Linked DNA regions of Phenylobacterium zucineum HLK1. The protein of the gene in region 2 interacts with the protein of the main gene of each other region in a pairwise test. Links are inferred from orthologs where the notes say so. Each region holds a gene or a part of one and is shown on either strand. Other genes may lie near its edges.

Evidence for each region.
Region 1: the proteins of leuS (region 2) and ligA interact in binary tests that used the Escherichia coli proteins (3 or more experiments, as listed by UniProt). The link is inferred for Phenylobacterium zucineum HLK1 from one-to-one orthologs.

The regions. Positions count from the first base shown.
Region 1 is NC_011144.1:2,609,426-2,618,749, forward strand. The notes cover bases 6,367-9,324. They hold ligA (NAD-dependent DNA ligase LigA), read right to left. Parts: upstream 8,906-9,324; coding sequence 6,827-8,905; downstream 6,367-6,826. Other genes in these bases: PHZ_RS12775 (deoxyribodipyrimidine photo-lyase), read right to left, coding at 6,367-6,810; recN (DNA repair protein RecN), read right to left, coding at 8,961-9,324. Outside these bases: PHZ_RS12740 (ATP-dependent helicase), read left to right, coding at 1-673; PHZ_RS21735 (DUF7662 domain-containing protein), read right to left, coding at 670-1,212; PHZ_RS12750 (hypothetical protein), read left to right, coding at 1,287-1,799; PHZ_RS12755 (50S ribosomal protein L11 methyltransferase), read left to right, coding at 1,844-2,710; PHZ_RS23130 (hypothetical protein), read left to right, coding at 2,804-3,202; PHZ_RS12765 (GIY-YIG nuclease family protein), read right to left, coding at 3,199-3,537; PHZ_RS12770 (aminopeptidase P family protein), read left to right, coding at 3,632-5,446; more of PHZ_RS12775, read right to left, coding at 5,443-6,366. UniProt on the Escherichia coli protein: DNA ligase that catalyzes the formation of phosphodiester linkages between 5'-phosphoryl and 3'-hydroxyl groups in double-stranded DNA using NAD as a coenzyme and as the energy source for the reaction.
Region 2 is NC_011144.1:3,969,793-3,981,634, reverse strand. Bases 3,801-6,994 are described here. They hold leuS (leucine--tRNA ligase), read right to left. Parts: upstream 6,605-6,994; coding sequence 4,001-6,604; downstream 3,801-4,000. Other genes in these bases: PHZ_RS19420 (DUF3576 domain-containing protein), read right to left, coding at 6,683-6,994; lptE (LPS assembly lipoprotein LptE), read right to left, coding at 3,801-4,004. Outside these bases: 16S rRNA (guanine(527)-N(7))-methyltransferase RsmG, read left to right, coding at 11-646; PHZ_RS19445 (ParA family protein), read left to right, coding at 630-1,457; PHZ_RS19440 (ParB/RepB/Spo0J family partition protein), read left to right, coding at 1,460-2,335; holA (DNA polymerase III subunit delta), read right to left, coding at 2,444-3,496; more of lptE, read right to left, coding at 3,501-3,800; more of PHZ_RS19420, read right to left, coding at 6,995-7,147; PHZ_RS19415 (NtrZ family periplasmic regulatory protein), read left to right, coding at 7,417-7,800; PHZ_RS19410 (thiamine phosphate synthase), read right to left, coding at 7,790-8,392; PHZ_RS19405 (YggS family pyridoxal phosphate-dependent enzyme), read left to right, coding at 8,412-9,074; PHZ_RS19400 (hypothetical protein), read right to left, coding at 9,071-10,207; PHZ_RS19395 (helix-turn-helix domain-containing protein), read right to left, coding at 10,214-10,906; PHZ_RS19390 (L,D-transpeptidase family protein), read right to left, coding at 10,903-11,406; PHZ_RS19385 (response regulator transcription factor), read left to right, coding at 11,458-11,842.

The DNA.
Region 1 (9,324 bases), 1.4 Mb from region 2 along the record:
CGTCTCCCTGGTCATGGACCTCGACCGCGGCCCCGCCGCCGACGCGGTGCAGATCATGACCCTGCACTCGGCCAAGGGCCTGGAGTTCCCGCTGGTCTTCCTGCCCGGCTGGGAGGAAGGCGTCTTTCCCTCGCAGCGCTCGATGGACGAGAAGGGCGAGAAGGGCCTCGAGGAGGAGCGGCGCCTGGCCTACGTCGGCATCACCCGGGCGCGGGAGGAGGCGCGGATCAGCTTCGCCGCCAACCGGCAGGTCTACGGCCGCTGGACCAGCCAGCTGCCCTCGCGCTTCGTCGACGAGTTGCCCCTGGCCAACGTCGAGGCCAGCTCCGAAACCGGCTACTACGGCGGCGGCCCGGGCATGCAGCAGCACGGCAGCCGCTGGGACGAGAGCCCCTCGTTCGGCGCCGGCTATTCCTCGCCCGGCTGGCGGCGGGCGCAGGCGTCCAACTACCGCGGCAGCCATCCCGGCCGCCAGCAGGTGATCGAGGGCGACGGCCGGCTGGTCGTCACCGGCTCTGAGGCCAAGAGCGACTACAGCCGCGGCGACCGCGTCTTCCACCTCAAGTTCGGCTACGGCACGGTGAAGGGCATCGAGGGCAACAAGCTGACCGTCGCCTTCGACAAGGCCGGCGAGAAGAAGGTCATCGACAGCTTCGTGGAGAAGCAGTCCTAGGCCTCGGGTCCCCGCCGCCGCATCAGCCGCCGCGCAGCGAAGGTCGCAAGTCCGGCCACCACCGCCGCGCCGGCCGCCATCAGCGGGGCCGCCTTGCGGAGCCGGGACTGGCGAGACGCCGCCTCGGCGGCGCGGCGCATCGGCTCGGGCCGCACGCCGTCGGAGCCGGCGGACCAGGCCGCCGCCTCGCCGACGCGCCCGCCGGGGCCCTGCTCGGGCGCCGGCGCCAGGGGCTCACCCACCGCCGGCTGGGCGTGCTGCGGCTGCACGCCGCCCGCCGCCTCGATGTCGGCCTGGGCGGCGTTGCGGCGGAAGGTGACCGTCTCGCCGGCGCGGTCCACCTCGGAGACCTCCCAGCCATGACCAGTCCAGGCGCGGCTGTGCGACTTGTCGGGGTCGTTGGCCCACCACGAGCCGCCGGACCTTGCGCCCTTGGGCAGGGGGAAGCCCAGCACCTCCTCCAGCTCGGCGAAGCTCGCGCGCCATTCGTCGGCGCCGTGGCCGGACAGGCGTTGGGACAGGGGCTTGTACTTGCTCATGGCGGCTAAACGCACGGCGGCCGCATCGGCGCCATGGAACTGAACCGTCCGAAGGTTCGCGCGCTATCGCATCGATGCGCAGCTCGTTTCTCCAGAGCCCGTTTTCCAGGGCCGACCTGAAGCCGATCCTGACAGGCGCCGCCGCCTGCGCCGCGTTCGGCCTCCTGCTCGGCGCGGCCATGCAGCCGAACCTCCGCGGCCCGACGGACGTCGAAGGCCCCCAGATGCTCGCCGGCGTCTCGGGCGCCCGGCAGCCACAGCTGCAGGACGTGGGCGCCTCGTTCGCGGCCTACGAAACCGGCGTACCCGACTACGTCGTGGGAACGGATTGGCTGGAGCCGCCGGAACAGTTCGACGAGGAGGTCCCGATCCCGGGCGAGGACGAGACCGTCGCCTTCGCCGAGGACGACGCCTACGAGCCGGTCGCCATCGTCCGCTGGGAGGAGCCGCCGCGGGAGCCGGCGCGCTATCCGTCGCTGGACGGCGGCGTAGCCTACGGCGTGGCCTACGCGGGCGACCTCCCCGCGCCCCCGCCGCCGCCCGAAGACTCCGAGCTCGCCGAGATGGCGGCGGCGACGCCGGGCTGATCCCCCTCGCCTTTCGCGCGCCGGGCCGCTAGAGGCTCACGCCCATGAGCGACGAGGCCGTCCAGATCATCGCCCGCGGCCCGCGCCGCATTGCCGAAGCCGCAGCCGCCGCGCTGGAGGCCGAGCCCGCCACCGAGGCGCTGACCTACTCGATCCTCGAAGAGGACGAGGACCACGACGTCTGGCGCATCGACGCCTTCCCGACCACCGACCAGGAGCGCGAGGCCATCGCGGCCGTGCTGGTGCGCTTCGGCGACCTGCGGGTGAGCACCGAGGTGCTGGCCGACGCCGACTGGCTGGCCATGGCGCTGTCGGGCCTGCCGCCCGTGCGAGCGGGCCGGTTCTTCGTCTACGGCGCCCACGACCGGGGCCTGGCCCCCGCCAGCACCGTGAACCTGCGCATCGAGGCGGGCGCGGCCTTCGGCACCGGCCACCACGGGACCACCGTGGGCTGCCTGCTGGCCTTCGACGAGCTGCTCAAGGCGCGCCGTTTCCCGAAGGTGCTGGACGTGGGCTGCGGCACCGGGGTGCTGGCCATCGCCGCCGCGCGCACAGGCTCGGAGCTCGCCGTCGGCACCGACATCGACCGCGTCTCGGTCCGCATCGCCAACGAGAACGCCACGCTGAACCGGGCGGGCGCCGAGTTCGTCCACGCCTCGGGCCTCGGCCATCCCGCGGTCCGCACCCGCGGCCCGTACGACCTGGTGTTCGCCAACATCCTGGCGCCGCCGCTGGTGGCGCTGTCGCAGGACATCCGCAATGCGCTGAAGCCCGGCGGGCTGGCGATCCTCTCGGGCCTACTGCGGACCCAGGAGCGGCGCGTGCTGGCGGCCTACCTCTCCAAGGGGTTCAAGCTCCAGCGGCGGCTGCACCGGGACGCCTGGGCCACGCTGGTCGTTCGCAGGCCCTGACGGAACCGCCCAAGGAACCCGCGCCCGAGGAACCCCACAGGGCGAGCGCCGTTCTCAGCCGGAAGGCCAAGCTTGGCCGAGGAGGAGGCTGAGATGACCGAGCCGTACGAACGCACCACCATCACCAACGAGCCGACCCGCACCGTCGAGGTCCGCCGCGGCGGAAGCGCGGCGGGCTGGTGGGTCGCCGCCCTCGTCGCCATTGTGGCGATCGTGGCCGTGATCTTCATATACAACGCCGGCGCCGGGGACGACGAGCTGCAGGCCGCCCGCGAGCAGGGCGAGGCCGAGGCCTCCATCGCCGCGGCGAGCCAGTCGGCCCACGACGCCGCGGCCGTGGCCGCCCAGGCCGCGCAGGACGCCGCCGCGGGCGCGGCCGCCGCCACCGAGTCGGCCGCCAACGCCGCCGCCGAGCAGACCGAGGAAACCGCCGCCGCCGCGTCCGAGGCGGTGAACGACGCCGCGGCCGACGTCGCGGACGAGCCCCGCTAGGCCAGCTTTCTGGCCCCGAGCGCCGCGAGCCAATGGGCCTCGCGGCGCTTGAGCTCGTCCGTCAGGCCCATGGGGCTCAGGTCGGGATCCTCGATCCGCTCCAGCACCTCGTAGGAGAGCGCGTCGGCGCCATGCGCCCGCAGCGCCGCCTGCAGGTCGCGGTTGGGGTGGCTGCCCATTCGCAGGGCGAAGCGGACGCTGTTCTCCTGGGCGTCGATGTTGCGCGAGACGCCGATCCAGGCCGCGCCGGCGGCCTCGCAGCGCAGGACGTAGATCCCCGCGGAGACCTTGCGTTCCTTGAAATCCCGGATGGCCTGGCGCTTCGAAGCGGACATGGGCCAGCGTTAGCCGGCCCCGGCCGCAGCGTCAATTATATCCGGGTAAAATAGAGCCTTTGATCGGCGCGCGGCGAGGGCCTACATCGAGGTCATGCGCCAGACCTTCGACGAGACGACCGACCGCAGCTTCGGTCCCAAGCACGTCCCCCTGATCCGCCAGGCCATGGAGGCCCAGGGGCTCGACGGCTTCCTCGTGCCGCACGAGGATGAGCACCAGAACGAATACCTGCCGGCGGCCAACGACCGCCTGGCCTGGGCCACCGGCTTCACCGGCTCGGCCGGAGCGGCGGTGATCCTCAAGGACAAGGCCGCGGTGTTCGTGGACGGCCGCTACACGATCCAGGTCCGCGACCAGGTGGATCCGGCCTTCTTCGAGATCCGCGACCTGGTGGACGGCGGCGTGCCGGCCTACCTCGAGCAGGCGGCCGCCAGCGGCCAGAAGATCGGCTACGACCCCCGCCTGCACAGCCCCGACGCCCTGCACCACCTGCGCGCCGCCGCCGCCAAGGCCGGCGCCGAGCTCCTGCCGGTGGCCGAGAACCCGCTGGACCGAGCCTGGGGCCAGGCGCGCCCGCCGCAGCCGACCGCCCCCGTCGTTCCCCATCCGCTGGAGTACGCGGGCGAGGATTCGGCCGACAAGCGCGCCCGCGTGGGCGAGCTGATCGCCAAGAGGGGCGCCGACGCGGCGGTGCTGACCGCCCCCGCCTCGATCGCCTGGCTGTTCAACGTGCGCGGCGGCGACGTCATCCGCAGCCCCCTGCCCCTCGGCCAGGCCATCCTGAACAAGGACGGCACGGCGCGGCTGTTCCTGGACCCGCAGAAGGTCACGCCCGAGCTGCCGGCCTGGCTCGGCAACCAGGTGCGCCTGGAGACGCCGGGCGACCTGCCCCAGGCGCTGGCCGACCTGAAGGGCCTGAAGGTGGCGGTGGATCCCGCGCAGTCCTCGGCCTGGTACTTCGAGGCCCTGCAGAGCGCCGGCGCCGAGGTGGTCCGCGCCGAGGACCCCTGCGCCATCCCCCGCGCCTGCAAGAACAAGGTTGAGATCGAGGGCAGCCGCAAGGCGCATGTGCGCGACGGCGCGGCCCTGTCGCGCTTCCTCCACTGGCTGGCCACCGAGGGCCAGGAGAGCCCGCCCGACGAGATCACCGCGGTCCAGAAGCTGGAGCAGTTCCGCGAGGCCACCGGCGCGCTGAAGGACCTGTCCTTCGACACCATCGCCGGCGCGCTCTCCAACGGCGCCATCTGCCACTACCGGCCCACCGCGCGGCTGAACAAGCGGGCGGAGAAGGGCAGCCTGCTCCTGGTGGACTCCGGCGGCCAGTACCTGGACGGCACCACCGACGTGACCCGCACCGTGGCCATCGGCGAGCCGACCCGCGAGATGTGCGAGCGCTTCACCCTGGTGCTGAAGGGCCATCTGGCCCTGGCGCGGGTGCGCTTCCCGGCCGGCACCACCGGCAGCCAGCTCGACGCGCTGGCCCGCGTGCCGCTGTGGGAGGCGGGCCTCGACTACGACCACGGCACCGGCCACGGCGTCGGCAGCTACCTGGGCGTCCACGAGGGTCCGCAGCGGATCTCCAAAGCCCCGAACACCGTCGCCCTGCGGCCGGGGATGATCGTCTCGAACGAGCCCGGCTACTACAAGGAAGGCGAGTACGGCATCCGCATCGAGAACCTGCAGTTCGTCACCGAGGCCGAGCCGGTGGCCGGCGGCGAGCGGCCGATGCACGGCTTCGAGGCCCTGACCCTGGCGCCCATCGACCGGCGGCTGGTGGTCAAAGAGATGCTGACCCCCGAGGAGCTGGCCCAGTTCGACGCCTACCACGCCCGCGTGGCGCGCGAGATCGGCCCGCTGCTGGACGGCGAGGCCAAGGCCTGGCTCGCCGAGGTCACCGCCCCGCTCTAGACGGCTTCGGCGTCCGCCAGGGCCCGGACCTGGCGGACGTAGGCCTCGGCGTCGAACTTCTTGAAGGTGTTCGGGCCCATCGACCTGACCGTGCCGAACACCGGCTGCGGCCCCCAGGGGCGGTCGTGCAGGCCGAACAGCCAGCCGACGTTGGTGAAAGAGTTGGGGTCGCGCCCGTCGAGGAACCAGCGGTTGTTGAGGGCCAGCGCCGTCTCCCACGCCTCCTCGGGGCTGGCCGACCAGTGCAGGATCTTCTTGCCCCAGTACATGCGCAGCCGGTTGTGCATGTAGCCTGTGGCCCGCATCTCGAGCATGGCCGCGTTCCAGTAGGAATCGTGCGTCTCGGCCGCCTCGAACTGATCGCGGGTGTAGAGGTGCGGCCGCGGGTCCGAGGCGTGGTCCGCCAGCGTCTGGCGGGCCCACTCGGGCAGGACCTCGTAGCGGTCGTAGGCCGGCGCTTGGAAGGCGTGGTTCATGGCCAGCTCGCGCCGGACGATCAGCTCCTCCAGATAGGTCGCCACGCCGCTGACGACGCCGGCCTCCCGCACCGCGAGCGCGATCTCCACCGGCGAGATCTGCCCGAAGTGCAGGTAGGGGCTGAGGTGCGAGACCGCGCCCGCCTCCGGACGGCTGCGGTCCGCCTCGTAGCGGGCGAGGCCCCGATCCAGGAAGGCGGCCAGGGCCGCGCGGGCCGCCCCCTCGCCCGCCGCGAAGCGCCGGACCGGCGGCACGGACCGGTCGATCTTCAGGCCCGCCAGGACGGCGTCCACCTTGGACAGGTCCACGTCGCCGGCGACGCGCAGGCCGAGGGCGGGATGGTTCACCGGCCGCTCGGCCAGCGGGTGCAGGTAGTCGTCCCACAGCCGGTGCAGCTTCGGCCGGATGGTGCGGGCGGCGTACTCGTGCTTGTTCGAGGCGGCCTCGACGGGGACGACCACGTCGCCTTCCACCTGCACCAGCCGGCGGGCCAGGCCCTCGGCCAGCCTCTCGCGCCAGGCCCGCTGGATGCGCAGGTAGCCGCGGTCGGCCACGACCAGGGCGGCGTCGGCCGCCAGCTCTCGCACCAGCTCGTGCGGCGGCCGTTTGCGGATGACGAAGCCGATCCCCCGCGCCGCCAGCGCGCGCTCCACCTCGGCGAGCCCCCGCAGCATGAAGTCGTAGTGCCGGGCGTTGGCCTCCGGAAAGGCCGCAAGCCCGAAGCAGACCAGCAGCGGCAGCTTCAGCGCATTGGCCTGCTCGACAGCGTATTCCAGGGCGGGATTGCCGCCGGCGCGCTGGGACTGCTGCATCCAGTAGAGCACGTAGCGGGCCCCGGGACGCGGCGGCGCGTCCACGAGGACCTTCAAGCGGGACGAGGGGATCACGGGAGAGTTCGGGCTCCTAGCTGCCGACCATCTCCAACCATTCGTCTTCGGTGAGCACCTGGATGCCGAGCTCGGCGGCCGTCTTCAGCTTCGAGCCTGCGCCGGGACCGGCCACCACGATGTCGGTCTTCTTCGACACCGAGCCCGACACCTTGGCCCCCAGCCGCTCGGCCTGGGCCTTGGCCTCGTCGCGGGTCATCCGCTCCAGCGCGCCGGTGAAGACCACGGTCTTGCCGGCCACCGCCGTGTCGGTCTTGGGCTTCTCGGCGTCGAGGATGGTGAGCTGGCCCGCCAGGTCCTCGACCATGGCCCGGTTGTGGTCCTCGCCGAAGAAGGCCGCGGCGGCCTCGATCACCGCCCCGCCGATCTGGTCGAGGGCGTCCAGCTCCTCGACCGCCTCGGGATCGCGGGCCGCCACCTTGTCCATCGCTTCCAGGAAGTGGGCGGCCGTGCCGTAGCCGCGCGCCATCACCGTCGCGGTGGTCTCCCCGATGTGGCGGATCCCCAGGCCGTAGATGAAGCGGTCCAGGCCGATGGTGCGGCGGGCCTCGATGTTCGCCAGCAGGTTGCCCACGCTGGTCTCGCCCATCCGCTCCATGGCCAGCAGCTCGTCGCGCTTCTCGTGCAGGCGGAAGATGTCGGCCGGCGCCTTGATCCAGCCGCGCTCGAAGAAGGCGGTGAGCTGCTTCTCGCCCAGGCCCTCAATGTCGAACGCCCGGCGGGAAACGAAGTGCAGCAGGTGATTGATGCGCTGGAACGGGCAGGCGAACTCGCCCGAGCAGCGGCGCACCACGGTCTCGGCGCCCGAGGCGGTGGTCTCGCGGACGACCTCGGTCCGGAGCGGGCACGGGCAGACGTGCGGGAAGTCGTAGGGGACGGAGTCCTTCGGCCGCTCCTCGGGGATCACGCGCAGGATCTGCGGGATGACGTCGCCGGCCCGCTGCAGCACGACCGTGTCGCCGACGCGCACGTCGAGGCGCGCGATCTCGTCGGCGTTGTGCAAGGTGGCGTTGGTGACCACCACCCCGCCGACGGTCACCGGCGTCAGGCGCGCGACGGGAGTCAGGGCGCCGGTGCGGCCCACCTGGATGTCGATGGCCTCCAGCACGGTGCGCGCCTGTTCGGCCGGGAACTTGCGGGCGATCCCCCAGCGCGGCGCGCGCGAGACGAAGCCCAGGCGCTGCTGCCACTCGAGGCGGTCCACCTTGTAGACCACCCCGTCGATGTCGAAGCCCAGGTGCGGCCGCTCGGCCTCCATCTCGCGGTAGGCCTCCATGAGGCCCTCGGCGCCTTTCACGCAGCGGGACTGCGGCGTGGTGCGGAAGCCCCAGGCCTTCAGCGCCTGCAGCGCCTCCCACTGGGTCTGGGCGAACGGGGCGCTGACGAAGCCCCAGGCGTAGGCGAAGAAGCGCAGGGGGCGCTGGGCGGTGATCTTCGGGTCGATCTGGCGCAGCGAGCCCGCCGCCGCGTTGCGCGGGTTGGCGTAGGTCTTCTGGCCGGCCGAGGCGGCGGCCTCGTTCAGGGCGGCGAACTCGGCGTGGCCGAGGTAGACTTCGCCGCGGATCTCGATGACCTCGGGCCAGGCCTGGCCGTGCAGCTTCTGCGGGATCTCCCCGATGGTGCGGACGTTGGCGGTGACGTCCTCGCCCACCCGGCCGTCGCCTCGCGTCGCGGCGCGCACCAGGCGGCCGTTCTCGTAGCGGATCGAGCAGGACAGGCCGTCGATCTTCGGCTCGGCCGTGTAGGCGACCTCCTCGTCCAGCCGCAGGAAGCGCTTCACCCGCGCGTCGAACTCCAGCGCGTCCGCGTCCGAGAACGCGTTGTCCAGCGAGAGCATCGGCACGCCATGCTCGACGGGCGCGAACTGCTCGGCCCTGGCCGCGCCGATGCGCAGCGACGGCGAGTTCTCGCGGATCAGGTGCGGGAAGGCCGCCTCGAGTTCGTCGTTCCGCCGTCGCAGGGCGTCGTACGCCGCGTCCGAGATCGTCGGCGCATCCTCGCGGTAATAGCGGATGTCGTGCGCGGCGATCTCGTCGGCGAGCCGGGTCAGCTCTTCGGCGGCCTCGGCCTCGGTGAGGGATTCGACAGACTTCATCGGGCGAAGGTCTAGCGCGGCCTCCCTCCGCCGCGAAGCGGGAGCGCGCGCGGATTCAGGCGCCGATAAGCGCGCGGGCGGCCGCGCGGGCGGCGTCGGTGATCTGGGCGCCGGCCAGCATACGGGCGATCTCCTCCTCGCGGTCGGCTGGCGAGAGGACCTCCACCGCCGTGCGGATGCGCCCCTCCCCATGGGCGGCGTCCCCGGCCTTGGAGATGCGCCAGTGGGCCTCGGCCCGGGCGGCGACCTGCGGGCTGTGGGTGACCACCAGGACCTGCGCGTTCCCTGCCAGCTTCTTCAGGCGCAGGCCGACGGCGTCGGCGACCGCCCCGCCCACGCCCTGGTCCACCTCGTCGAAGATCATCAGCGGCTGCGGCCCGGCGGCGCGGCCGGCCAGCGAGGCCTTCAGCGCCAGAGCG
Region 2 (11,842 bases):
GGGAGGACGGGTGCTGGACGCCGCGTCCTTCGCCGCCGCGGCGGACGCGACAGCTGCACAGATCGCCGACCTCGAGCGCTTCCTGGCGAAGCTGGAGGCGGGGAACGCGGTGATGAACCTCGTCGGGCCCAAGACCCTGCCGGACTTCTGGAACCGGCACGCCTGGGATTCGGCCCAGCTGCTGAAGCTCGCCCCGGACGCCCGCGTCTGGGCCGATCTCGGGGCGGGCGCGGGGTTCCCGGGCCTGGTGCTGGCGATCCTCGGCAAGGGGCGGCCCGGCTTCCACGTCCACCTGGTGGAGAGCATGGCCAAGCGGTGCCGCTTCCTGACCGAAGTGGTCACCGAGCTGGGCCTCCCCGCGACGGTTCACAACGAGAGGGCGGAAAACCTCGACCTTGCTGTGGACATCGTCACCGCGCGGGCTTGTGCGCCGCTCGGAAGGCTGTTGGGGTACGCGCGGCCCTACCTGAAGGGTGGCGCGGTAGGCCTGTTCCTGAAAGGACAAGATGTAGCAGCCGAGCTCGCCGAGGCCGCTAGATCTTGGGATTTCCAGGCGGATGTCATACCGTCACAGAGTGACGAGCGGGGTCGGATCGTGCGCGTGACGAGACTCGGGAAGGAGCGGGGCCGTGGCCGCAAAGTCTGACCGGTCCCTGCGCGTCCTGGTGGTCGCCAACCAGAAGGGCGGGGTCGGCAAGACCACGACCGCGATCAATCTCGGCACCGCCCTGGCCGCCGTCGGCGAGAAGGTGCTGCTGATCGACAGCGACCCGCAGGGCAACGCCTCCACGGGCCTGGGCGTCGGCCGGGCCCAGCGCAAGCACACCCTCTACGACGTGCTGATGGGCGAGAAGCCCGTGCACGAGGCGGTGGTGAAGACCTCGGTGCCCGGCCTCGACATCGTACCGGCGGACCCGGACCTGTCGGGCGTCGAGCTGGAGCTGGGCCAGCAGGCCCGCCGCTCGTTCAAGCTGCGCGACGCGCTGTCGCCGCTGCGGGCCGAGGGCGGCTACACCTACGTCCTGATCGACTGCCCGCCGTCGCTGAACCTCCTGACCGTCAACGCCATGGCCGCGGCCGACGCCGTGCTGGTGCCGCTGCAGTGCGAGTTCTTCGCCCTCGAGGGCCTGACCCAGCTCATGCGCACCATCGACCTCGTGCGCGGCAGCCTCAATCCGGCCCTGGAGATCCAGGGCGTGATCCTGACCATGTACGACCGGCGCAACTCGCTGTCCGAGCAGGTGGCGCGCGACGTGCGCGGCCACTTCGGCGAGACGGTCTACCAGACGGTGATCCCGCGCAACGTGCGGGTGTCGGAGGCCCCGTCCTTCGGCAAGCCGGCCCTGGTCTACGACCTGCGCTGCGCCGGCAGCCAGGCCTATCTGAAGCTCGCGCGCGAAGTGGTCCTGCGCGAGCGCGACCGCCGCAAGCGCGCGGCGGCTGACGCGGTGGTGTGACGATGGCGGAGAACCGCAGGGGACTGGGCCGGGGCCTTTCGGCGCTGCTGGGCGAGGCCGAGGAGATCGAGCACGCGGGCGATCCGACGGCCGGGGTGCGCGAGATCCCGATCGAGCTGATCCACCGCAATCCCGACCAGCCGCGGGTGCATTTCGCCGAGGCCGAGCTCGCCGAGCTGGAGGCTTCCATCCGCGACAAGGGGGTGCTGCAGCCGATCCTGGTGCGGCCCTCGCCCAAGGCGCCGGGCGAGTACGAGATCGTCGCCGGCGAGCGCCGCTGGCGGGCGACGCAGCGCTCGGGCCTGCGCACCATCCCGGCGCTCGTGCGCAACGTCGCCGACGAGATCGCCTTCGAGATCGCCATCGTCGAGAACGTCCAGCGCGCGGACCTGAACGCGATGGAAGAGGCGAGGGCCTACCGGTCGCTGATGGGCCGGATGGGCTACACGCAGGAACAGGCCGCCGAGAAGGTCGGCAAGAGCCGCAGCCACGTGGCCAACACCCTGCGCCTGCTGCAGCTTCCCGAGGGCGTGCAGCAGCATGTCGTGCTGGGCCGGCTGTCGGCCGGCCACGCCCGGGCTCTCCTGGGGGCCGAGAACCCGGAGGCGCTGGCCGAGCAGATCCTGGAGAAGGGCCTGTCGGTGCGCGACGCCGAGGCCCTGGCCAAGCCCGGCGCTGCCGCCGGCGGGGCGGCGAAGAAGGCCAGCGGCCCGAAGCGGTCGAAGGACGCCGACACCTCGGCCCTGGAGGCCGACCTCGAGGACGCGCTCGGCATGAGCGTCGACATCGCCGACCGCGGCGGCGCCGGAGAGCTGAAGATCCGCTACGCGAGCCTGGAGCAGCTGGACGAAATCTGCCGCCGACTGACCCGGCGGTAGCAGTCCCGTCCTCCCATCTCGTCATCCCGGAAAGCCGCACAGCGGCTTGTCCGGGACCCATCATCGCCTGATCTGGCCGTTGGGGACGCCGCGGATGACGAAGGGCGGCTACAGCCCCAGGCGCCGGGCGCGGCCGGCCACGGTGAGGGCGAGGCGTTCGGCGATGAGACGGTCGGGGGAGCCGGCGGTCTTGCAGGCCTTGTCGGCGGCCAGCACCTCGGGCTGGATGCGGTCGAGCTCCTCCAGGCTCCAGGCGCGGGCCTGGCGGAGGAACTCACGCTCCTGCTTCCAGAACACCCCCGAGGCCTTGGCGGCCTCCTGCAGGCCGGCGCCCGCCTTGGCGAGCGTCAGCGTGCGGCGCAGCTTGCCCAGGTGCATGCCGATGGCGCGGACGGCGGCGGGGCCGCTCTCGCCTTCCTGGGCCGCGCGGCGCAGCCCCGCCTGCGCCTCGGCCAGGCGCCCGCCGAAGGCGTCGGCGGCGGCGTCGAACAGGCTGGCCTCGGGCTCAACGCCCAGGAAGTCCTCGAGCTGGGCGGGCGCGGCGATCGTCCCGCTGCCGGGGCCGAGGAACAGGGCCAGGCGCTCGATCTCCTGCCGGGCCACGCCGCGCTCCTTGGGCATGCGGGCGACGAAGAGGGCCAGGGCGTCGGCGTTCAGCCCGACGTTGTCGCGGGCCAGGGTCTCCTTGACGAGGCGGGCGACGTCGCCGGGCTCGTCCTCGTAGCAGGGGATGGTGGCGCAGGCGGGCTGCTTCTCGCCCACCTTCCGCAGCGCAGAGTCGCGGCCGAGATTGCCCGCCTCGATCAGGAAGAAGGCGTCCGGGTTGAGCTCGCCCTTGGCGTGCCGCTCCAGGGCCTCGGCGACCGCCTTGTCGACCGCCGGCTTCTCGGAGGACAGGCGCAGGCGCACCAGCCGGCGCCCGCCCATCAGCGACTGGGCGGCGAGTTCGCCCTCGAGGCGGGGCGGGTCGTCGGCGACGTCGACCTCGGTGAGTATGGCCACGTCGAACGGATCGTCGGGATTTGGGACGGTCTTGGCGGCGAGCTGATGCCCGCGGTCGCGCACCACGCCGAGGTCGCGGCCGTAGATCAGCGCCGCGCGGACCGCGGCGTCGGCCTTTGCGAGGAACCGCTCGATGTCGGGTCGGCGGCTGAGGATCATGGCGTCAGCGGCCGGACCCCGCGCCGTTGGCCAGCCAGACGGCGAGCTCGAGCTGGATGCGCCGGGCGGCCTCGGCGGCGGCCCGGTCCTGGGCGTCCTGCTGGGCCGCGATCGAGGCGTAGGGCTGGTCGGCGGAATCGTAGGTGAGCTCGACCCGCACCCGGCCCTGCTTGGCCACCGCGCCGGCGGGCTGGGTCCGCAGGACATAGTCGGCGGTCAGCACGTATTCGTAGCGGGTGGCGACGTTGTCGATCCGCACGCCGCGGGGATAGCGCGCCTCGCCCAGCGACAGGTCCATCACGTAGGCGGTGGGCGCGCCGCGGTTGCGGGCGAAGGCGTCGTCGAGGTGCTGGCGGATCAGGTAGCCGGTGCGCCCCTCGGGGGCCACGACCTCGATGGCCGCCAGGTTCGCGCCCACGCCCCGCTCGCCGTACAGCGGCTGGAACCCCGCGCACGCCGAGAGCGCGGCGGCCGACAGGGTGAGGGCGAGGAGCGCGGCCTTCGTCATGCCGCCACGATATTCACGATCCGGTCCTTGACCACAATGATCTTGCGGATCGTGAGGCCTTCCAGCCGCGCCTTGATCTCGGGGTCGGCCAGGACGAGTTGCTCGACCTCGGCCGGCTCGGCGCCCGCGGGGGCCGAGATCTCGCCCCGGCGCTTGCCGTTGACCTGCACCGGCAGGACCTTGACCGCGTCCTGCGTCAGGGCCGGATCGTAGGTCGGCCACGGCGCCTCGACGACCAGCCCCTGGCCGCCGATCCGCGCCCAGCATTCCTCGGCCAGGTGCGGCGTGAAGGGGGCGATCAGCAGCGCGAAATCCCTGAGCGCCGCACGATGCGCGTGGGCGAGCGCTCCGGCCCGACCCTGCGGCCGCTCGGCCTTCAGCACGTTCAGGAAGCTGTAGAGGTGGGCGATGGCCGAGTTGAACCGGAAGCCCTCGATGGCCTCCGTCACGGCCTTCACGGTCTTGGCGTGCTGGCGCCGCAGGTTGTCGGTCGCGACGCCGGTGACGGCCTCCTCCGTGCCCGGGACCGGCTCCTCCGAGGCGTCGAACTCGTCCCACACCCGGTTCACGAACCGCCAGGCGCCCTGGACGCCGGAGGTGGACCACTGGGCGTCCCGCTCGGGCGGGCTGTCGGACAGGACGAACAGGCGGGCCGCGTCGACGCCGTAGACGTCGAAGATCTCCTCGGGCGCCACGGTGTTCTTCTTGGACTTCGACATCTTCTCGACGTCGCCGATCACCACCGGCTCGCCGCTGCCGACCAGCCGGGCCCGCCGCGTCTTGCCCTCCGCCGTGACCTCGACCTCCTTGGGCTCGACCCACTCGCCGCTCTGCTTGCGGTAGGTCTCGTGGGTGACCATTCCTTGGGTGAACAGGCCCGCGAAGGGCTCGCGCACGCTCAGCATGCCGACGTCGGCCAGGGCCTTGGTGATGAACCGGGCGTAGAGCAGGTGCAGGACGGCGTGCTCGACGCCGCCGATGTACTGGTCCACCGGCAGCCAGTAGTCGGCCGCCGCCTTGTCGATGGGGGCTTCGGCGCCCGGATTGGCGAAGCGGGCGAAGTACCAGGAGCTGTCCACGAAGGTGTCCAGCGTGTCGGTCTCGCGGGTCGCCGGGCCGCCGCAGCCGGGGCAGGTGGTGTGCTTCCAGGTCGGATGGCGCTCGAGCGCATTGCCGGCCTTGCCGAACTCGATGTCCGCGGGGTGGGTGAGCGGCAGGTCGCTGCGGCGCACCGGCACGACGCCGCAGGCCTGGCAGTGGACCACCGGGATCGGGCAGCCCCAGGCGCGCTGGCGCGAGACGCCCCAGTCGCGCAGGCGGTAGACGGTCGCGCCCTGGCCGTCGCCCTGTTCCTCGATGCGGGCGATGGCCGCGGCCTTGGCGGCCTCGACGTCGAGCCCGTCCAGGAAGCCGGAATTGATGATCCGGCCGGGCCCGGTGTAGGCCTCGTTCAGCAGCTTCTGGACGATCGCCTCGGCCTGCGCCTCCTCGGGCGGCAGGACGACGGGCTTCACCGGCAGGCCGTACTTGCGGGCGAAGTCCAGGTCGCGCTGGTCGTGCGCCGGGCAGCCGAAGATGGCGCCGGTGCCGTAGTCCATCAGGATGAAGTTGGCGATCCAGACCGGCAGCTCCCAGCTGGGATCGAACGGGTGCTTCACCTTCAGGCCGGTGTCGAAGCCCTCCTTCTCGGCGGTCTCGATCTCGGCCTCGGACACCGCGCCGTGGCGGCACTTCTCGATGAAGGCCGCCGCCTCGGGGTTCGCGGCCGCCACCGCCTGGGCCAGCGGGTGGTCGGGCGCGACGCCGACGAAGCTGGCGCCGAACAGCGTGTCGGGGCGGGTGGTGTAGACCTCGACCCCGGCCTCATGGCCCGCGGGCGGCTGGCCGGCGAAGCGGAAGCGCAGGCGGGCGCCCTTCGAGCGGCCGATCCAGTTCTCCTGCATCACGCGGACCTTCTCGGGCCAGCGGTCCAGGGTCTTCAGGTCGTCGACCAGCTGGTCGGCGTACTGGGTGATCTTCAGGAACCACTGGGCGAGCTTGCGCTTCTCGACCGGCGCGCCCGAGCGCCAGCCCTTGCCGTCGACCACCTGCTCGTTGGCCAGCACCGTCTGGTCCACCGGGTCCCAGTTGACGACGCTTTCCTTGCGGTAGACGAGGCCGCGCTCGAACAGCTCCAGGAACAGGGCCTGCTGCTGGCCGTAGTATTCCACGTCGCAGGTCGCGAACTCGCGCGACCAGTCGATGGACAGGCCCAGCTCCTTCAGCTCGGCCCGCATCCGGGCGATGTTGTCGTAGGTCCAGGCCTTGGGATCGACGCCGCGCTCCATGGCGGCGTTCTCGGCCGGCAGGCCGAAGGCGTCCCAGCCCATCGGATGCAGCACCGAGAAGTCCTGCGCGCGCTTGTAGCGGGCGATGACGTCGCCCAGGGCGTAGTTGCGCACGTGGCCCATGTGGAGGCGCCCCGACGGATAGGGGAACATCTCCAGGACGTAGTACTTGCGCTTGCCGGGAGCCTCGACGGCGCGGAACGCCTGGGCCTCGTCCCAGCGCTTGCGCCACTTGGGCTCGGTTTCCTTGGGATTGTATCGGGTAGCGGCCATGACGGGCGGCCTTTGGACTGGAGTTCAGGTCCGGTCAACCGCCCGGCAGGAGGCCGACCTTCGAAACGCGCGGGAGCCTCAGCCCCGGATGTTCGAAAGTCGGAGCTGGCGCGCCCGCGTCAGGATGGCGTTCTCGATGTCCGCCTCGGTCTGCACCGCGGCCGGCGCGTCCACCCAGTTGCCGGCGGCGTCGCGGGTCTGCTTGAAGACCGCCACGTTCAGGCCGTCGGCGCGCAGCCGCGCGTCCAGGATGTAGACGGTGCACTTGAAGCGCTCGTCCGGCTTCTCGGGATTGATATACCAGTCGGTGATCACCACCCCGCCGTAGGGGTCGGCCGAGGCCAGCGGCATGAAGGACAGCGTGTCCAGCGTGGCGCGCCACAGGTAGCCGTTCACCGAGATGGAGCCTTCGGGGCGTTCGATCTTGTCGCCGCCGCCGCCCAGGAACCGGGGACCGCTCGAGCACGCGGCGAGGCTCAGGGCCGCCAGGGCCGCCGCGCCCGCGATCAGGCCACGCTTCAGGTCACCGCGCACAAACGGCATAGGCATCCGTCTCCAATTGATCTCCCCGCGGCGCGAACGCCACGGCGCCGCCCCCGCGCCGCGCCCTCTATAACAACGGCGCCAGCGGCGCCAAACAGGAATCGCGTGGCCGAAGGGCCACATGTCGGCGCGATCTTGGCGAGTCCGGAGCCCCGCGGCCTCGGAGTCGGTTGACGTCGTCGGCGGCGCTTCTCTAATCGCAACGAGATCGCGAACCTGTGCAGTAGCGCTGGGGTGCGATACCGGGGCTTGGGGACTATATGTTGCTTATGTCTGTTGGCCGGATCAGCGCGATCATCGCTGCGGCCGCGCTTCTCGGCGCGGCGGCGGGCGGCGCGCACGCGGCCGACAAGGGCAAGCGCATCGACTTCACCGTGAAGTCCGAGCCGGCGGCGGCGTCCCCCGGGGCGGGCCGGGTCCAGGTGTACGACGCCTCCAAGGGCCGCTTCGGCGTCACCCTGGGCGTGCGCCAGTCGGACGTGCGGGAATCCACCCTCAACGACGTGCAGGCGGGCGCCTACTTCCGCATCACCCCGTCGCTGCGGGTCGGCGGCTCGGTGGCCCTGGGCGACCAGGAGCTGACCCCGCGGGCCAACCAGGCCCGGCCGGCCGATGCGCCGAAGGTCCGGCTGGAATCCACCTTCAAGTTCTAGCGGACGTCTCGGGGCTCAGCCCTTCCACCGCTGCAAGACCGATAAGGCCCGCGTCCCTGAGGCGCCGGGCCGTTTTCATGTTCACCCCGCCCAGGGCGTAGGCCGGCCGCCCCGCGGCGCGCGCCAGGGCGGCCAGCCGCACGGGGCCCAGCGGCGGTCCGGCCGAGGGGCTGTTCGAGGGGAACGCCGCGGAGATCACCACCGCGTCGGGGCCGGGCGTGCGGGCGGCGGCCAGCGAATGGGCCGCGGCGGTGACGATCCACCCCGGCCGGGCGCGCTTCAGCGGCATGGCCAGGCGGGCCAGCCGCTCGGGCAGGTGGACGCCGTCGGCTCCGGCCGCCGCGGCCAGCTGCGCGTCCTGGCCCACCAGCAGGACGAGGCCGCGCGCGCGGGCGACCTGCTTCAGCGCCCGGGCCGTGGCGAGGGCGCCCGGGTCCCCGAAGGCGCGGTAGACGATCCCCGAGCCCGGCGGCAGCGCGCGCGCCGCGGCCAGCGGATCGGGGGTCCGCGCGGGGTCGGTGAAGAACAGCAGGGCGGGCAGGGCCTTTCGCAGCCGCCTGCGGGCCGGTAAGAGCCGGGCCGTCCGCTCCATGGTCCAGAACCCGTCCGAAATGGCCGCCGCTCCCACGCCCTACGCCGACGTCGTGGCCCGGATCGCCCGCGCCGCGCAAGCCTGCGGCCGCGATCCGGCCGAGGTGACCCTGGTCGCCGTCTCCAAGCAGCAGCCCTGGGAGGCGATCGAACCCGTGCTGGCCGCCGGCCAGAAGGTGTTCGGCGAGAACCGCGTGCAGGAGGCCATGGCCCGCTGGGAGGGCCGGGCGGAGGGCCTGACGCTGCACCTGATCGGCCCCCTGCAGACCAACAAGGCCAAGGAGGCGGTCGCCTTCTTCGACGTGATCGAGAGCCTCGACCGCGGGAAGCTGGCCCGGGCCCTGGCCGAGCAGGTCCAGAAGCAGGGCCGCACGCCGCGGCTCTACGTGCAGGTCAATACCGGCGAGGAGCCGCAGAAGGCCGGAGTCGTCCCCGCCGAGGCCGACGGGTTCATCGCCGCCTGCCGCGGCGACTACGGTCTGCAGGTCGAGGGGCTGATGTGCATTCCGCCGGCCGCCGAGCCGCCCGGCCCGCACTTCGCCCTGCTGGCGAAGATCGCCGCCCGCAACGGCCTGGCGAAGCTCTCCATGGGCATGAGCGACGACTTCGAGACCGCGATCCGCTTCGGCGCCACCAGCGTGCGCGTCGGCTCGGCGGTGTTCGGCGCCCGGTCGGCCGGCTAGGCCCTGCGCGGCCAGAGGCGGTCCGGCGGGGTGGCGGTGACCTGGCCGGCGAAGCGGGCGATGCGTTCGGGGGCGAGCTTGCCGCCGCGCGCGGCGGCCTCCATCCAGGCTTCGATGTCCCCGCCGGTGCGGTCGTAGCCCTCGGCCTTCAGCATGCCGTAGAGCGCCGCGGCCAGGACGTGCATGCCGTCGTCGGCGGTGCGCCAGCGCTCGGCCGGATCGCGGGCGACGCCCAGCCGCTCCGAGACGATCTGGTCCAGGGCCTGGACCGTGTCCTCGTTGAGGAGGCCGTCCATCGAATTGTAGCCGAAGCCGGGGTCGTGCTCCTTCAGCACCCGCACCATCAGCGGATCGGCCGCCAGCACCTTCAGGGCCGCCGTCGCCGCCGGCCCGTCCATGGGGAAGGGCGGGTGCAGCATCTCGTGGGCGGCGACCCGCACCACGGTGTCCAGCGGATAGTCGAAGTGCGAGAGCGAGCGCTGGCCGCCGACGCTGACGCCGTGGGGCTTGGAGAACCACAGGAGGACGACCCCGATGACGGGATCGAGCCGGCGGCCGATCAGCCGCTCCTGCTCGGCGATGACATCGTAGCCGGCCAGGCCCGCGGCGAGGCGGGGGCGTTGGATCGATAGCCGGTCGCCCACGAACTCGGCGCGGAACGACGGGAAGTCGGCGGCCCTCAGCTCGCCCAGCACGGCGGCGACGTCCGCTCGGCCGCCCGCGACGAACCGCCAGCTCGCCTCGTCCCAGTGCGAGCTCGCCCGGTAGGCCGGAAGGATGCGGCCCTCCAGGTCGGAGAGCGAGGCCAGGAGCTCGTCGATGCTCTCGGCCGGCCCGTAGGAGAGCACGTTGGCGAGAGTGGGCCACAGCAGCTTGCCCTCGGCGTCGGCGCGGGCCTGCAGCCGCCCGAGGGCGGCGGTCAGCACCGGGGTGCTCCGGGGCGCGAAGGCGTCGAGTTCCGCCCGGTAGCGCTCGGCGTACAGCGGCTTGCCCGACAGCGGCCCCAGGAAGGCGAGGGCGTCGAAGCCTGTCGAACTGCCGATGTCCCAGCGGGTGCGCGGGGGCTGGGCCGCCCGGACGGGGCCGGCGAACGGCAGGGCGGCGGCGGCGGCGAGGAAGGCGCGTCTGTCCATGCGCACTCACATGGAGCGGGCGGGCTCCCGCGTCTTGAACGGATTTGACCTGCGCCAGGCGCCCGGGGGGCGTCCCGACAACGCCGCCACCGCCCGGGTCAGGTGGGCCTGGTCGCTGAAGCCCCGGGCCAGGGCGATCTCGGCCAGGGACAGCTCGCCCGCCAGGGCGTCGGCCACGGCGGCCCGGGCTCGCGCCTCGCGGCCGAAGGCCAGGGGCCCGACGCCGAAGGCCTGGCGGAAGCCCCGGGCGGCGTGCTCGGGCGAAAGGCCGTGGGCCCGCGCCCACGCGCCGATCCGCACCGGCCCCTCGGCCAGGGCCCGGGCCAGGCGGTCGGGCCAGTCGCCTTCGGCGTCCGGCGGCCGCGGGGCGTGCTGGGCCAGCACCAGGGCGGCGGCCTCGGCCGGGTCGCGCTCGGCGGCCCGCACGACGGCGTCGGGATCGGCGATGCGGCCGAAGGCCGGCAGGGACCCGTCGGGCAGCGGCAGGTTCACGACCTGCGCCCCCGCCGGCCGCACGCGGTTCAGGTGCGCCTCGAAGCGGCCGTGGGCCACCACGTCGCCGGGGCCGATCCGTCGCCGCCCGCCCTCGCCCGCCTCCTCGTAGCCCCCGGCCAGGACCACCGCGAGGTAGCCCTCCGCGTGCCGGTGGCGCGGCAGCTCGCCGGCGGCCAGGATCTGGCGGAGGGGCGGGCGGCTCATCGCCGGATCTCGATCGCATCGCCCGGCTGGATTCCGTCCAGCAGGTCCTCGAGGTCCTCCCGGGCCAGGGCGACGCAGCCTTCGGTGGGCGCATAGCCGGGCTTGGCCACGTGCAGGAAGATGCATGAGCCGAGGCCCGGGACCGGCGGGTCGTCGTTGTGGCCCAGCACCACCACGATGTCGTAGAGCCCGTCCTCGCGCCACAGCCGCTCGTGGCTGGCGGGATAGGGCAGCTTGACGTGGCGGTTGTAGGCGGGGTCGGCTGGGTCGTCGCACCAGCCGTCGTCCTCGGCCATGGCGTGGACGCGCAGCTCGCAGGCCGGCGGCGGGCCGCGGTCGGGGCGGTACCAGACCTCGCGGATCGGCCAGACGCCGGCGGGCGAGGCCCCGTCGCCCTCGCGCTTGTCGGCGGCGGGCTTCACGCCCGCGGGCCCCAGCGCGCAGCGGACCCTGCGGTGACCGAGGTCGAGCCAGCCGTCCGACGTCGCGGTATAGATCAAAGCCTCAAATCCTTTTGCCCGACACGGCCGATATGGTGTTTGTTTCGGGGCATGGCTCAACGCAAGACCCTCCTCATCGTCGACGACGACCAGGACCTTCGCGGGGCGATCGCCGAACAGCTCCAGGCCGAGGGCTTCGAGACGATCGAGGCCCCCACCGCCGGCGAAGGCGTGCGCCTGGCGTCCGAGGCCAAGCCCGACCTGGTCCTGCTGGACGTCGACCTGCCCGACATGGACGGCCGCCAGGCCTGCCGGCAGATGCGCCAGAACGGGGTGCAGTGCCCGGTGATCATGCTGACCGCCGCCGCCGCCGACGAGGACACGGTCGAGGGGCTGGAGGCCGGCGCCAACGACTACGTCACGAAGCCCTACAAGTTCGCCGTGCTGCTGGCCCGGATCCGGGCCCAGCTGCGCAGCCACGAGCATTCGGAAGGCG